DNA from 2 places in the Streptomyces sp. NBC_00328 genome. Region 2 is predicted to be linked to the other one. Evidence: riboswitches for the same ligand, from Rfam matches in the RefSeq annotation. Region 2 holds a riboswitch; the other holds the start of a gene.
The links. A riboswitch is a leader RNA that binds a small molecule or an ion and turns the genes downstream of it on or off. The one in region 2 is predicted to bind glycine.

Region 1 (5,932 bases), 4.5 Mb from region 2:
TGCGGAACGGGTACTTCAGGACCGTGTCGTCGAGCTTGATGCGGTCCTCGCCGACCGCGTCCTCGTCGACGACGAAGCCGCCGCCCACCGAGTAATAGGTCTTCTCCAGGACGAGCTCGCCCGCGGCGTCGTACGCGAAGATCGTCATGCCGTTGGCGTGGTACGGCAGGGCCTTGCGGCGGTGCAGGACCAGGTCGTCGTCGAAGGAGAAGCCGATCTCGTGCTCGCCGAGCAGGTTGAGCCGCCCCGAGGCCTTGATCCGCTCGACCCGCTCGTCGGCGCCCTCCACGTCCACCGTCCTGGGTGAGGCGCCCTCCAGGCCGAGCAGCACCGCCTTGGGGGTGCCGTGGCCGTGGCCGGTCGCGCCCAGGGAGCCGTACAGCTCGGCGCGTATCGCCGTGACCGGGGCCAGCAGGTCTTCGTTGCGCAGCCGCAGGGCGAACATGCGCGCGGCGCGCATCGGACCCACCGTGTGGGAGCTGGACGGGCCGATGCCGATCGAGAACAGGTCGAAGACCGAGATGGCCACGGGAACTCCTTGCTGGTTTCGCCGGACGCCGTTGTCCGACGGAGGTGGTGCGGGACTGCATGGAACGGGGCACCGCGCTGTGCTTCCAGTGTGCGCGGTGCCCCGGATGTCCGTACGAAGAGAAAACGTACGAGTGAAAATATATGACGAAAAGCCTACGAAACTACTTCAGGCCGGGGTACAACGGGTGCTTATCGGCCAGAGCGGACACACGGGCCTTCAGGGACTCCGTGTCGTAGGACGGCTTCAGCGTCTCGGCGATGATGTCCGCGACCTCGGTGAAGTCCTCGGCCGTGAAGCCGCGGGTGGCGAGGGCGGGCGTGCCGATGCGCAGGCCGGAGGTGACCATCGGCGGGCGCGGGTCGTTCGGGATGGCGTTGCGGTTGACCGTGATGCCGACCTCGTGGAGGCGGTCCTCGGCCTGCTGCCCGTCCAGCTCGGAGTTGCGCAGGTCGACCAGGACCAGGTGCACGTCCGTGCCCCCGGACAGGACGTCCACGCCGACGGCCTTCACGTCGTCCCGGACCAGACGCTCGGCCAGGATGCGCGCGCCGTCCAGCGTGCGCTGCTGGCGCTCCTTGAAGTCGTCCGAGGCGGCGACCTTGAAGGAGACGGCCTTGGCGGCGATCACGTGCTCCAGGGGGCCGCCCTGGAAGCCCGGGAAGACCGAGGAGTTCAGCTTCTTCGCGAAATCCTTCTTCGCGAGGATGATCCCGCCGCGGGGACCGCCGAGCGTCTTGTGCGTGGTGGAGGTGACCACGTCCGCGAACGGCACCGGGTTCGGGTGCAGACCCGCCGCGACCAGGCCCGCGAAGTGGGCCATGTCGACCCACAGGAAGGAGCCGGCCTCGTCCGCGATCCGGCGGAACTCGGCGAAGTCGAGCTGCCGCGGGTACGCCGACCAGCCCGCGATGATCACCTTCGGGCGGTGCTCCTTGGCGAGCCGTTCGACCTCGGCCATGTCGACCAGGCCGGCCTCGTCCACGTGGTACGCGACCACGTTGAACTGCTTGCCCGAGAAGTTCAGGCGCATGCCGTGGGTCAGGTGGCCGCCGTGGGCCAGGTCCAGGCCGAGGATGGTGTCGCCGGGCTGGGCCAGCGCGAACAGCGCGGCCTGGTTGGCGGAGGCACCCGAGTGGGGCTGGACGTTGGCGTACTCGGCGCCGAACAGGTCCTTGACCCGGTCGATGGCGATCTGCTCGGCCACGTCGACGTGCTCGCAGCCGCCGTAGTAGCGGCGGCCCGGGTAGCCCTCGGCGTACTTGTTGGTCAGGACCGAGCCCTGGGCCTCCATGACCGCGACCGGAGCGAAGTTCTCCGAGGCGATCATCTCCAGCGTGGACTGCTGGCGGTGCAGCTCGGCGTCGACGGCGGCGGCGACGTCCGGGTCGAGCTCGTGCAGGGGGGTGTTCATGAGCGACATGCGGTGACTCCTCAGCCGGCCGTGGAGGCGGTGTACTCGTCGGCGGACATCAGGTCCTCGGGCTCGCCGGCGACGCGCACCTTGAACAGCCAGCCGCCCTCGAAGGGAGCGGAGTTGACCAGGGCCGGGTCGTCCACGACGTCCTGGTTGGCCTCGACGACCTCGCCGTTGACCGGGGAGTACAGGTCGCTGACGGACTTGGTCGACTCCAGTTCACCGCAGGACTCGCCCGCGGTCACCGTGTCACCGACGGCCGGGAGCTGGGCGTAGACGACATCGCCGAGCGCGTTGGCCGCGAACTCGGTGATGCCGACCGTCGCGACGCCGTCCTCGGCGACGGACAGCCACTCGTGCTCCTTGCTGTAACGCAGCTGCTGGGGGTTGCTCATGACCTGAATTCTCCTGTACGCGGTGGAGTGCTGATGGAGGGAAGCGTGGGTGACCGGGCGGATGTGCCCAGGGTCACGTCCGGGGCCCGGCGAAGGGCGCCCGTCGGTACCGGCGCCCGACGGGCATCCGGTTCATGTCCGGCCGGTGCGGACCAGTGTCACTTCTGCCGCTTGTAGAACGGCAGCGCCACGACCTCGTACGGTTCGTGGCTGCCCCGGATGTCCACGCCCACACCGGTCGTGCCCGGCGCGGCGTGCGCGGCGTCGACGTACGCCATGGCGATCGGCTTGCCCAGGGTCGGGGACGGGGCGCCGGAGGTGACCTCGCCGATCACCTTGCCGCCTGCGACGACGGGATACCCGGCGCGCGGCACGCGACGGCCCTCGGCGATCAGCCCGACGAGCACGCGCGGCGGCTCGGAGGCGGCACGCTCGGCGGCTTCGGTCAGGGCCTCGCGCCCCACGAAGTCGCCGTCCTTCTCGAACTTCACGACCCGGCCGAGGCCAGCGTCGAAGGGGGTCAGCGCGGTGGTCAGCTCGTGCCCGTACAGCGGCATGCCGGCCTCCAGGCGCAGCGTGTCGCGGCAGGACAGACCGCAGGGGACGAGACCGGCCGGGGTGCCCGCGTCGGTGAGCGCCTGCCACACCTTCTCGGCGTCGGCGGGGGCGACGAACAGCTCGAAGCCGTCCTCGCCGGTGTAGCCGGTGCGGGCGATCAGGGCCGGGACGCCGGCCACCGTGCCCGGCAGGCCCGCGTAGTACTTCAGGCCGTCGAGGTCCGCGTCGGTGACCGCCTTGAGGATGCCGGGGGACTCGGGGCCCTGCACGGCGATCAGCGCGTACGCGTCACGGTCGTCGCGCACCACGGCGTCGAAACCGGCGGCACGCCCGGTCAGCGCGTCCAGCACCACCTGGGCGTTGGAGGCGTTCGCGACGACCATGTATTCGTGCTCGGCGAGGCGGTAGACGATCAGGTCGTCCAGGATGCCGCCGTCCTCCTGGCAGATCATGGTGTAGCGGGCGCGGCCGACGCCGACGGTGGCGATGTTGCCGACCAGCGCGTGGTTCAGGAGGGCCGCGGCCTCGGGGCCGGTGACGGTGATCTCGCCCATGTGGGAGAGGTCGAAGAGACCGGCCTTCGTGCGGACGGCGACGTGCTCGTCACGCTCCGAGCCGTAGCGCAGGGGCATGTCCCAGCCCGCGAAGTCGGTCATGGTCGCGCCGAGCGAACGATGCAGGGCATCGAGCGCGGTGTGACGGGGTGCGTTGCTGCTCATCGGTCTGGCTCCCAAGGCATGACGGCGAGGTCGTTCCTCCCCATCTGTCATCGGAACCTGAGAGGTTCATCACGACCACACGAATCGGTGGTCCTGACTTGCACCTTGGGTGGAGCCGCCGGAGCGGCCCGCTTTTCAGATGTGCCTCGCCCGCGCGGTAACGGTGCCTGAGAGATTCAAGGGAGGGACTTGCTCCTTCGGCGCCCGGGTACACGTACCCAGGACTCTCCCGCGCGGATTCAAGCGGCCGGTATGCAGTTGGCGCGGCCATCATCGCACGCGCTGTCGGATCACGGCAGCCCGACATCTGTGACGGGGCTGTGGCAGTCCGCGCACGGAAATGGGAAGCGCCGGGCATTACCTTCTCTTTACACTCGATGGGGATGGGACTCCACATCCCAGGGGAGGACGGTCACGGTGAACAGGACCACGGCGTACGCGACGACCTCGGGTCTCGCACTGCCCGAGCAGCCCGGCGCACGGGCCCGGGAGGCTCGCGGAGCGCGTCCCGCGGTCGTCGTGCGGGATCTTCGCGACCGGGTCGGGCGCAGTCCGCACGGCCTCCGCTTCGGGGCGCAGGACCTCGTCGTCGTCACCGGACTGCCCGGCAGCGGCAAGTCGACGCTGATGCGGCGGGCCGTGCGGGGCACCCGCGTCGACTCCCAGGACACCCGCGAGCGCTGGGACGGCCGGATGGCCGGCCTGCTGCCGTACGCGGTCTACCGTCCCCTCGTCCGCCTCGCGCACTACGCCGGCCTGCGCCGCGCCCTGCGCGAGGGCGGCGGACTCGTCGTGCACGACTGCGGTACGCAGGCCTGGGTGCGCCGCTGGCTCGCCCGCGAGGCCCGGCGCCGCGGCGGCGCGCTGCACCTGCTGCTGCTCGACGTCACACCCGGCACCGCGCTGGACGGCCAGCGCGAGCGAGGCCGGGGCGTCTCGCGCTACGCCTTCGCCCGCCACCGCGGCGCGGTCGCCCGGCTGCTGCGCTCCGCCGAGACGGGAGACCTGCCCGAGGGGTGCGGCTCGGCGGTACTGATCGACCGGGACGCGGCGGACGTGCTGCGCAGGATCGACTTCGGCCACTGACCGGTCACGGTGGCCCACTAACCTTTCCAGCCGGAACAGTGGTTCGAAGCGGGCGGTAGACAGATGGACTTTCCGGCACAGGCACACCCCCATCCGCACAGCGGTTGGCCCGGCAACGAGCTGGAGGAGGTGTTGTCCTCCTCCCTGGGCGTGCCCGGGCCCTCGGCGGGCGCTCGCATCGTCGAGGTGCTCGGCCGCAGCTTCGTATGGGTGCCGCTGCCCAATGGCGGCGGCCCGAACAGCGGTCCGCTGGATCTGCCCACCATGGACATCGGGGGCCAGGTCTACGTTCCCGTCTTCAGCTCCGAGGAGCAGTTCCGCCAGGTCGTCGGCGGTCACATGTCGTACACGATCGCGCCCGCCGTGGAGTTCGCCCGCGGACTTCCCCCGCAGGTCGGCATCGTGGTGAACCCGGACGGCGTGGTCGGCGTACCGCTGCCGCCCCTGGCCGTGGCCGAACTGTGCCGGGCCGGGCGGACCGAGCTGGACGGGGCGGCCAGCGGCGGCCGGGTGCGGCTCTTCGAGCCCGACTGGCAGGACGATCCGGTGGACTTCCTCGCCGCGGCCTCGGCGGAGTTCGCCGCGACGGGTGTCGTCCTGAGCGCCCGCCGCTGTCTGGCCAGCATCGAGGGCGACGAACCGGTCATGTTCATCGGCGTCGAGCTCGCGGCGTGGGAGGGCGACGCCCGCGCCCTGCCCCTGGACGCCCTGGGCCGTGCCCTCGGCCGCGTCCCGGTCGGCATTCCGGTGAACCTGGTTCTTCTCGACGTGACGCAGGACCCGGTCGGCGACTGGATGCGTGCCCAGGTGCGCCCCTTCTACCAGCACGGTCACTGAACGGCGCCCGCGCCGGGAGTGCCGGGCCGGGCCTCCGGCCCGCCGCGCGGGGCCCTCGGCCGCCCCGCGCGGCGGTTCCCGGCTCTCGACTGCTTCCCCCGGCGGAGCACGATCGCCGCATAAGCTGGTTTCATGGCCTGGTCGAGGTGTTGACGCATGTCGGTAACCGGTGCCTCGGGCGTAAGGGATGAGTTCGTCGTGAATTGTTCGCGAAGGGGCGGTTGAAGGTGAGCGCGTCGGGCACGGCCGCGGCCGGGCAGGTCGAGCACATGCTGCGCCAGGTGACTCCCGGGCGTTACGACGCCTACGAGGCGCTCCTTCGCGCGCTCGCGACCCCGTCGTCCGGCCAGGTGTGGATGCTGCTCTGGCACGGCCAGGCCGGCTCCCCGGA
Region 2 (5,932 bases):
CGCTTGGCGATGTCGTCGACACTCACGCCGGTCGCCTTGGTGAGCGGGCGCAGGTCGATGATGCACTCGTGCGCGACCAGACCGCCGGGGCCGGTGTACAGCACCGGGTAGTGCGGCTCCAGGCGCTTGGCGATGTAGTTCGCGGAGAGCACGGCCACCTGCGTGGCGCGCTTGAGGCCCTCGCCGCCCATCAGCCGGACGTACGACCAGGAGATGGGCAGGATGCCCGCGGAGCCCCAGGGAGCGGCCGAGATCGGGCCGACACCGGTCTCGGGACCGGCCTCCGGCTGGAGCGGGTGGTTCGGCAGGTACGGCGCCAGGTGCGCGCGCACGCCGACCGGGCCGACGCCGGGGCCGCCGCCGCCGTGCGGGATGCAGAAGGTCTTGTGCAGGTTCAGGTGCGAGACGTCGCCGCCGAAGTGACCCGGCTTGGCGAGGCCCACCAGGGCGTTGAGGTTGGCGCCGTCGACGTAGACCTGGCCGCCGGCCTCGTGCACCTGGGCGCAGATGTCGGCGACGTGCTCCTCGAACACACCGTGTGTCGAGGGGTACGTGATCATCAGCACCGACAGCTCGTCGCGGTACTGCTCGATCTTGGCGCGCAGGTCCTGGACGTCGATCTCGCCGTCGTCCGCGGTCTTCACGACGACGACCTTCATGCCGGCCATCACGGCGCTGGCGGCGTTGGTGCCGTGCGCGGAGGACGGGATGAGGCAGACGGTGCGCTGGTCGTCACCGTTGGCACGGTGGTAGCCGCGGACCGCCAGCAGACCGGCCAGCTCGCCCTGCGAACCGGCGTTGGGCTGGAGCGACACCTTGTCGTAGCCGGTGACCTCGGCGAGCTGGTCCTCCAGCTCGTGGATCAGCGTCAGGTAGCCCTGTGCCTGCTCGGCGGGCACGAAGGGGTGCAGCTGCCCGAACTCGGGCCAGGTGACCGGCTCCATCTCGGTGGTCGCGTTGAGCTTCATGGTGCAGGAGCCCAGCGGGATCATGCCGCGGTCGAGCGCGTAGTCGCGGTCGGAGAGCTTGCGCAGGTAGCGCAGCATCGCCGTCTCGGAGCGGTGGTCGTGGAACACGGGGTGCGTGAGGTACTCGTCGGTGCGCAGCAGCGCGGCCGGCAGGGTGTCCTCGGTGCTCGCGTCCAGCGCCTCGACGTCGCCCTCGACACCGAACGCGGTCCACACGGCGACGAGCTGCTCGCGCGTGGTCGTCTCGTCGCACGAGATCGACACCTGGTCGGCGTCGACGGGGTGGAGGTTGACGCCGTTGTCACGGGCGGCGGCCACGACGGCGGCGGCACGGCCCGGGACCCGCACGGTGAGCGTGTCGAAGTACGCGCCGTGGACGACCTCGACACCGCCGGCGGTGAGACCCGCGGCCAGGACGGTGGCGTAGCGGTGGGTACGCCGTGCGATGGTCCGCAGGCCCTCGGGGCCGTGGTAGACGGCGTACATGCCGGCCATCACGGCGAGCAGCACCTGAGCGGTGCAGATGTTGCTGGTCGCCTTCTCACGGCGGATGTGCTGCTCACGCGTCTGCAGGGCGAGGCGGTACGCCTTGTTCCCGTCGGCGTCCACGGAGACACCGACGAGACGGCCGGGAAGGCTGCGCGCGAAGTTCTCGCGGACCGCCATGTAGCCGGCGTGCGGACCGCCGAAGCCCATCGGGACGCCGAAGCGCTGCGTCGTACCGACCGCGATGTCCGCGCCGAGCTCGCCGGGCGAGGTCAGCAGGGTCAGGGCGAGCAGATCGGCCGCGACGGTGACGACCGCGCCCAGCTCGTGCGCCTGCTCGATGAGGGGCTTGATGTCGCGTACGGCGCCGGAGGCGCCCGGGTACTGGATCAGCACGCCGTTGATCTCGCGCCCGGCGAGGTCGGCCGGGATGCCGTCGGAGAGGTCGGCGACGACGATCTCGACACCGGTCGGCTCGGCACGTGTCTCTATGACGGCGATGGTCTGCGGCAGCGCGTCCGCGTCGACCAGGAAGAGGCCCTTCTTGTTCTTGCCCATCCGGCGGGACAGCGCCATGGCCTCGGCGGCGGCGGTGCCCTCGTCGAGGAGGGAGGCGCCGGAGGTCGGCAGCCCGGTCAGCTCGGCGACGACGGTCTGGAAGTTCAGCAGCGCCTCGAGACGGCCCTGCGAGATCTCCGGCTGGTACGGCGTGTACGCGGTGTACCAGGCAGGGTTCTCCATGACGTTGCGCAGGATCACCGGCGGCGTGAACGTGCCGTAGTAGCCGAGGCCGATCATCGAACCGAGCACCTGGTTGCGGTCCGCGAGGGAGCGGAGCTCGGCCAGTACCTCGGCCTCGGTGCGCGCGGCCGGCAGCTTCAGGGCCTCGGCGTTCTTGATCACATCCGGCACCGCGGCGGCCGTCAGCTCGTCGAGCGAGCCGTATCCGACCTGCGCGAGCATCTTGGCCCGGGCTTCGGAGTCGGGTCCGATGTGGCGCTGCTCGAAGGGAATTCCCTGTTCGAGCTCGGAGAGCGGTATGCGAGGGGCGGTCATGGCGGAGGCCTCCTGGTCTGACGCGACCTTCGAGGGGCACCCCGGCACGGGTACCCCGACGGCCTCCCCCTCTGTCATCTCAACCTGAGAGTTTCACCGGATGGTCCCGTGGACGATCCGGCTTTCACCGTCGGTGAGGGCGGAGGCCATCGGCACCCGCCCTGCTTTCCAGAGTGACCTCGTCCGTGCGGTACGTGAGCCTGAGAGATTCCGGGGAGGAGTTGCTCCTTCGGCGCCTCCGCGAAATCCGGAGGACTCTCCCGCACGGGATCAGCAGCCACTTGCCAGACTACCAGCGAGGACAAGGCGACAGCCTTCGAGTGGCCGCCTTCACAAATGTGCTCTTTTGTAGTACTTACGGATGAGTTTGCGACCACTGGAGGGACCGTGCAGACCGACATCGATCCGCGCAACCTGATCGGCCGCAAGGCGTTCGACAGCAACGGCACCAAGATCGGCACGATCGACGAGGTCTACCTCGACGACGCGACCGGTGTCCCGGAGTGGGCGGCCATACGCACCGGGCTGTTCAGCAGGGACGCCTTCGTGCCCCTGGAGCCCAGCGAGATCATCGAGGGGACCCTGCGCATCCCCTTCGACCGGGCCCTGATCAAGGACGCCCCCGACTTCGGCGTCGGGCGGCATCTCTCCCCCGAACAGGAGCTCCAGCTCTACCACCACTACGGACTCGACGTGGCGTCCCCTCCGCCGCCGGACCGGGACTTCGGCCGGCTCGCGGGGTCGGAGGACACCTGATCCCCAGCGCCGGGGCCGTGCGTCCCGACCGCTGACACCGACGGCCCGGGACCGGTCGGCAGCCCGCCGGCTTCCTCGGGTCTTCGCTCCACCAGGGGCAGCGGGTCGGCCGGTTCCAGCTGCGCGTCGTCCGTCCGGAAGGTCCGCACCCGGCCGGGCCCGGAGTACGGCGTCTCGAACCTCACCGTGACCCGTCCCAGCCCGCTCCCCTGCACCCAGCCGTGCCCGAACTCGGCATGCCGCACGTCGTGCCCGGAGGGCCATCGTCGCTCCGCCGGCGCCGTCTCCCCGTCCGCGGCGGCCACCTCCGCCGGTTCGTCCCCGGCGTGCTCCTCCGCCGCCGGTTCCCCCGCGGCCGCGGCCTGCGCCTGCGCGAACAGATCCTCCTGCGTGTAGTCGGCGAGCCCGGTGACGCCGACCCCCAGCAGACGGACGCCACCGGTCGTGTCCACGCCCTCCAGCAGCCGGGCGGCGGCCTCCCGGACGACTCCGGGGTCGTCCGTGGGCCCCCGCAGCGTCTCGGACCGGGTCAGCGTCGAGAAGTCGTACCGGCGTACCTTCAGCACGATGGTCCGGCCCGACAGGCCGGCCCGGCGCAGCCGCCGCACGCACCGGTCCGCGAGCCGCTGCGCCTCCAGCTCCACCCGGACCCGGTCGTGGATGTCCACGTCGTACGTGTCCTCGACCGACACCGACTTGGTCTCCCGCTCGGCCACCACGGGCCGCTCGTCGTGGGCCAGCGCCATCGCGAACAGCGCGTGCCCGTGGGCCTTCCCCAGCAGCCGTACGAGCTCGTCCTCGCCCGCCTCGGCGAGCTCCTCGACGGTGGTGATGCCCGCCCGGCGCAGATGGTCGCCGGTGGCCGGCCCCACGCCCGGCAGCGTCCGCACCGGCATCGGTCCCAGCAGCGCGCGCTCGATGCCCGGCTCGATCAGGACGAGACCGTCCGGCTTGGCCTGCTCCGAGGCGATCTTCGCCAGCATCTTGGAAGCGGCGAGCCCCACCGACCCCGTGAGCCCCGTCACGGCCCGGATGTCCGCGCGCAGCTTGGCACCGGTCAGCCGCGCCGACGCCTCGTCCCACGCAGTCCCGCCCGCCTCCAGGTCCACGAACGCCTCGTCCAGGCTCAGCGGCTCCACCAGCGGCGACAGGGCCCGCAGCAGCCCCATCACCTGCTCGCTGACCTCTCGGTACAGCCCGAAGCGCGGCACGAGGTAGGCGGCGTTCGGTGCCCGCCTGCGGGCCTGGGCCATGGGCATCGCGGAGTTCACCCCGAAGACGCGGGCCTCGTACGAGGCGGTGGCGACCACTCCACGGGGCCCGAGCCCGCCCACCACGACGGCCTTCCCGCGCAGGCTCGGCTTGGACGCCTGCTCCGCCGAGGCGAAGAAGGCGTCCATGTCGAGATGCAGGATCGTGGGCGCGGTTCTCACATCTCCGATGCTGCCCTACGCCACTGACAATGCCCCGGCGCGCCGGGGCATCACGTCATCGGAGCGGCTCACACCGCGCGGTTGCGCCTGCGCGCCAGTTCGTCGGCGGGATGGTGCGCGAGAAGCGTCTCACCGGTGTCCACGCGCTCTCCGTGCAACTGGGACAGGGCGCCCTCGACGTCCCGCCACACCACTCCCACGGCGATGCCGAAGACGCCCTGGCCGCCCTGCAGCAGGGCGTGGACCTCGTCCGGGGAGGTGCACTCGTAGACCGTCGCGCCGTCGCTCATGAGCGTCATGCGCTCCAGGTCCTGGAAGCCGCGCTCCCTCAGGTGCTGGACCGTGGTGCGGATGTTCTGCAACGACACCCCGGTGTCCAGGAACCGCTTGACGATCTTGAGGACCACCACGTCCCGGAAACTGTAGAGGCGTTGCGTCCCCGACCCGTAGGCGGGACGCACGCTGGGCTCGACCAGTCCGGTCCGCGCCCAGTAGTCGAGCTGCCGGTAGGTGATGCCCGCGGCGGCGCACGCCGTGGGCCCCCGGTAACCGACCTCGTCGGGAACAGTCCCTTCCTCGTCGGACACTGCCGCCGGCCGCACCGGAACGTGATCGGCCGCGCTGCCATGCTGAGGGCGCCCCCTGCTCGAGCCGAGCCGAGAGCTTGGGGGAGGGTACGGGCCGCTCTCTCCCGGACCGTGTCCGGGAGCACCCCCAGCCGTACCGTCGCCGCTGCTTCTCACGCCGACCTCCGTCCTTGACCTGCCTTCTCGACGGTAGGCAGTCACCAGGGGCGCGTCAACGATCGCCACACTCGGCACGCCGAGTGATTATCACCCTAAGAGTGGTTTCCCGTGCCCTACCGCGGGGAAAGGCTAGCCGAATGCTCCCGGCGCGGGCCGCGGCACACCACACTCGCCGCGGGCAAATGCCACCCGGAGAGGCGTCCGCCCGGCCGGCTCACTGGCTGTTGGTGCCGAAGTCCTCGGGCGAGATCTGGTCGAGGAACTCGCGGAACTTCTCCACCTCGTCCTCCTGCTCGTCCGGGATCGCGATGCCCGCGTCATCGAGCACCCCGTCGCTGCCGTAGATGGGCGTTCCGGTGCGCAGCGCGAGCGCTATGGCGTCGGACGGCCTGGCACTCACCTCGACCCCGCTGGCGAAGACGAGCTCGGCGTAGAAGACGCCCTCGCGCAGGTCGGTGATGCGTACTTCGGTGAGCTCCTGGCCGAC

Region 1: linked by a shared signal. The riboswitch ahead of gcvT (glycine cleavage system aminomethyltransferase GcvT) and the one ahead of gcvP (aminomethyl-transferring glycine dehydrogenase) in region 2 are both predicted to bind glycine.

What each region holds. Positions count from the first base shown of each region.
Region 1 is NZ_CP108013.1:6,694,156-6,700,087, forward strand. Features, by position in the region: gene OG485_RS29510 (L-serine ammonia-lyase) at 1-529, opposite strand, end outside; gene glyA (serine hydroxymethyltransferase) at 693-1,952, opposite strand; gene gcvH (glycine cleavage system protein GcvH) at 1,964-2,341, opposite strand; gene gcvT (glycine cleavage system aminomethyltransferase GcvT) at 2,500-3,618, opposite strand; glycine riboswitch at 3,653-3,763, opposite strand; glycine riboswitch at 3,764-3,860, opposite strand; gene OG485_RS29530 (AAA family ATPase) at 4,036-4,704, shown strand; gene OG485_RS29535 (enhanced serine sensitivity protein SseB) at 4,768-5,541, shown strand; gene OG485_RS29540 (enhanced serine sensitivity protein SseB C-terminal domain-containing protein) at 5,769-5,932, shown strand, end outside.
Region 2 is NZ_CP108013.1:2,179,590-2,185,521, forward strand. Features, by position in the region: gene gcvP (aminomethyl-transferring glycine dehydrogenase) at 1-2,510, opposite strand, end outside; glycine riboswitch at 2,689-2,783, opposite strand; gene OG485_RS09510 (PRC-barrel domain-containing protein) at 2,898-3,266, shown strand; gene OG485_RS09515 (DNA polymerase IV) at 3,191-4,699, opposite strand; gene OG485_RS09520 (MerR family transcriptional regulator) at 4,768-5,442, opposite strand; gene OG485_RS09525 (bifunctional nuclease family protein) at 5,660-5,932, opposite strand, start outside.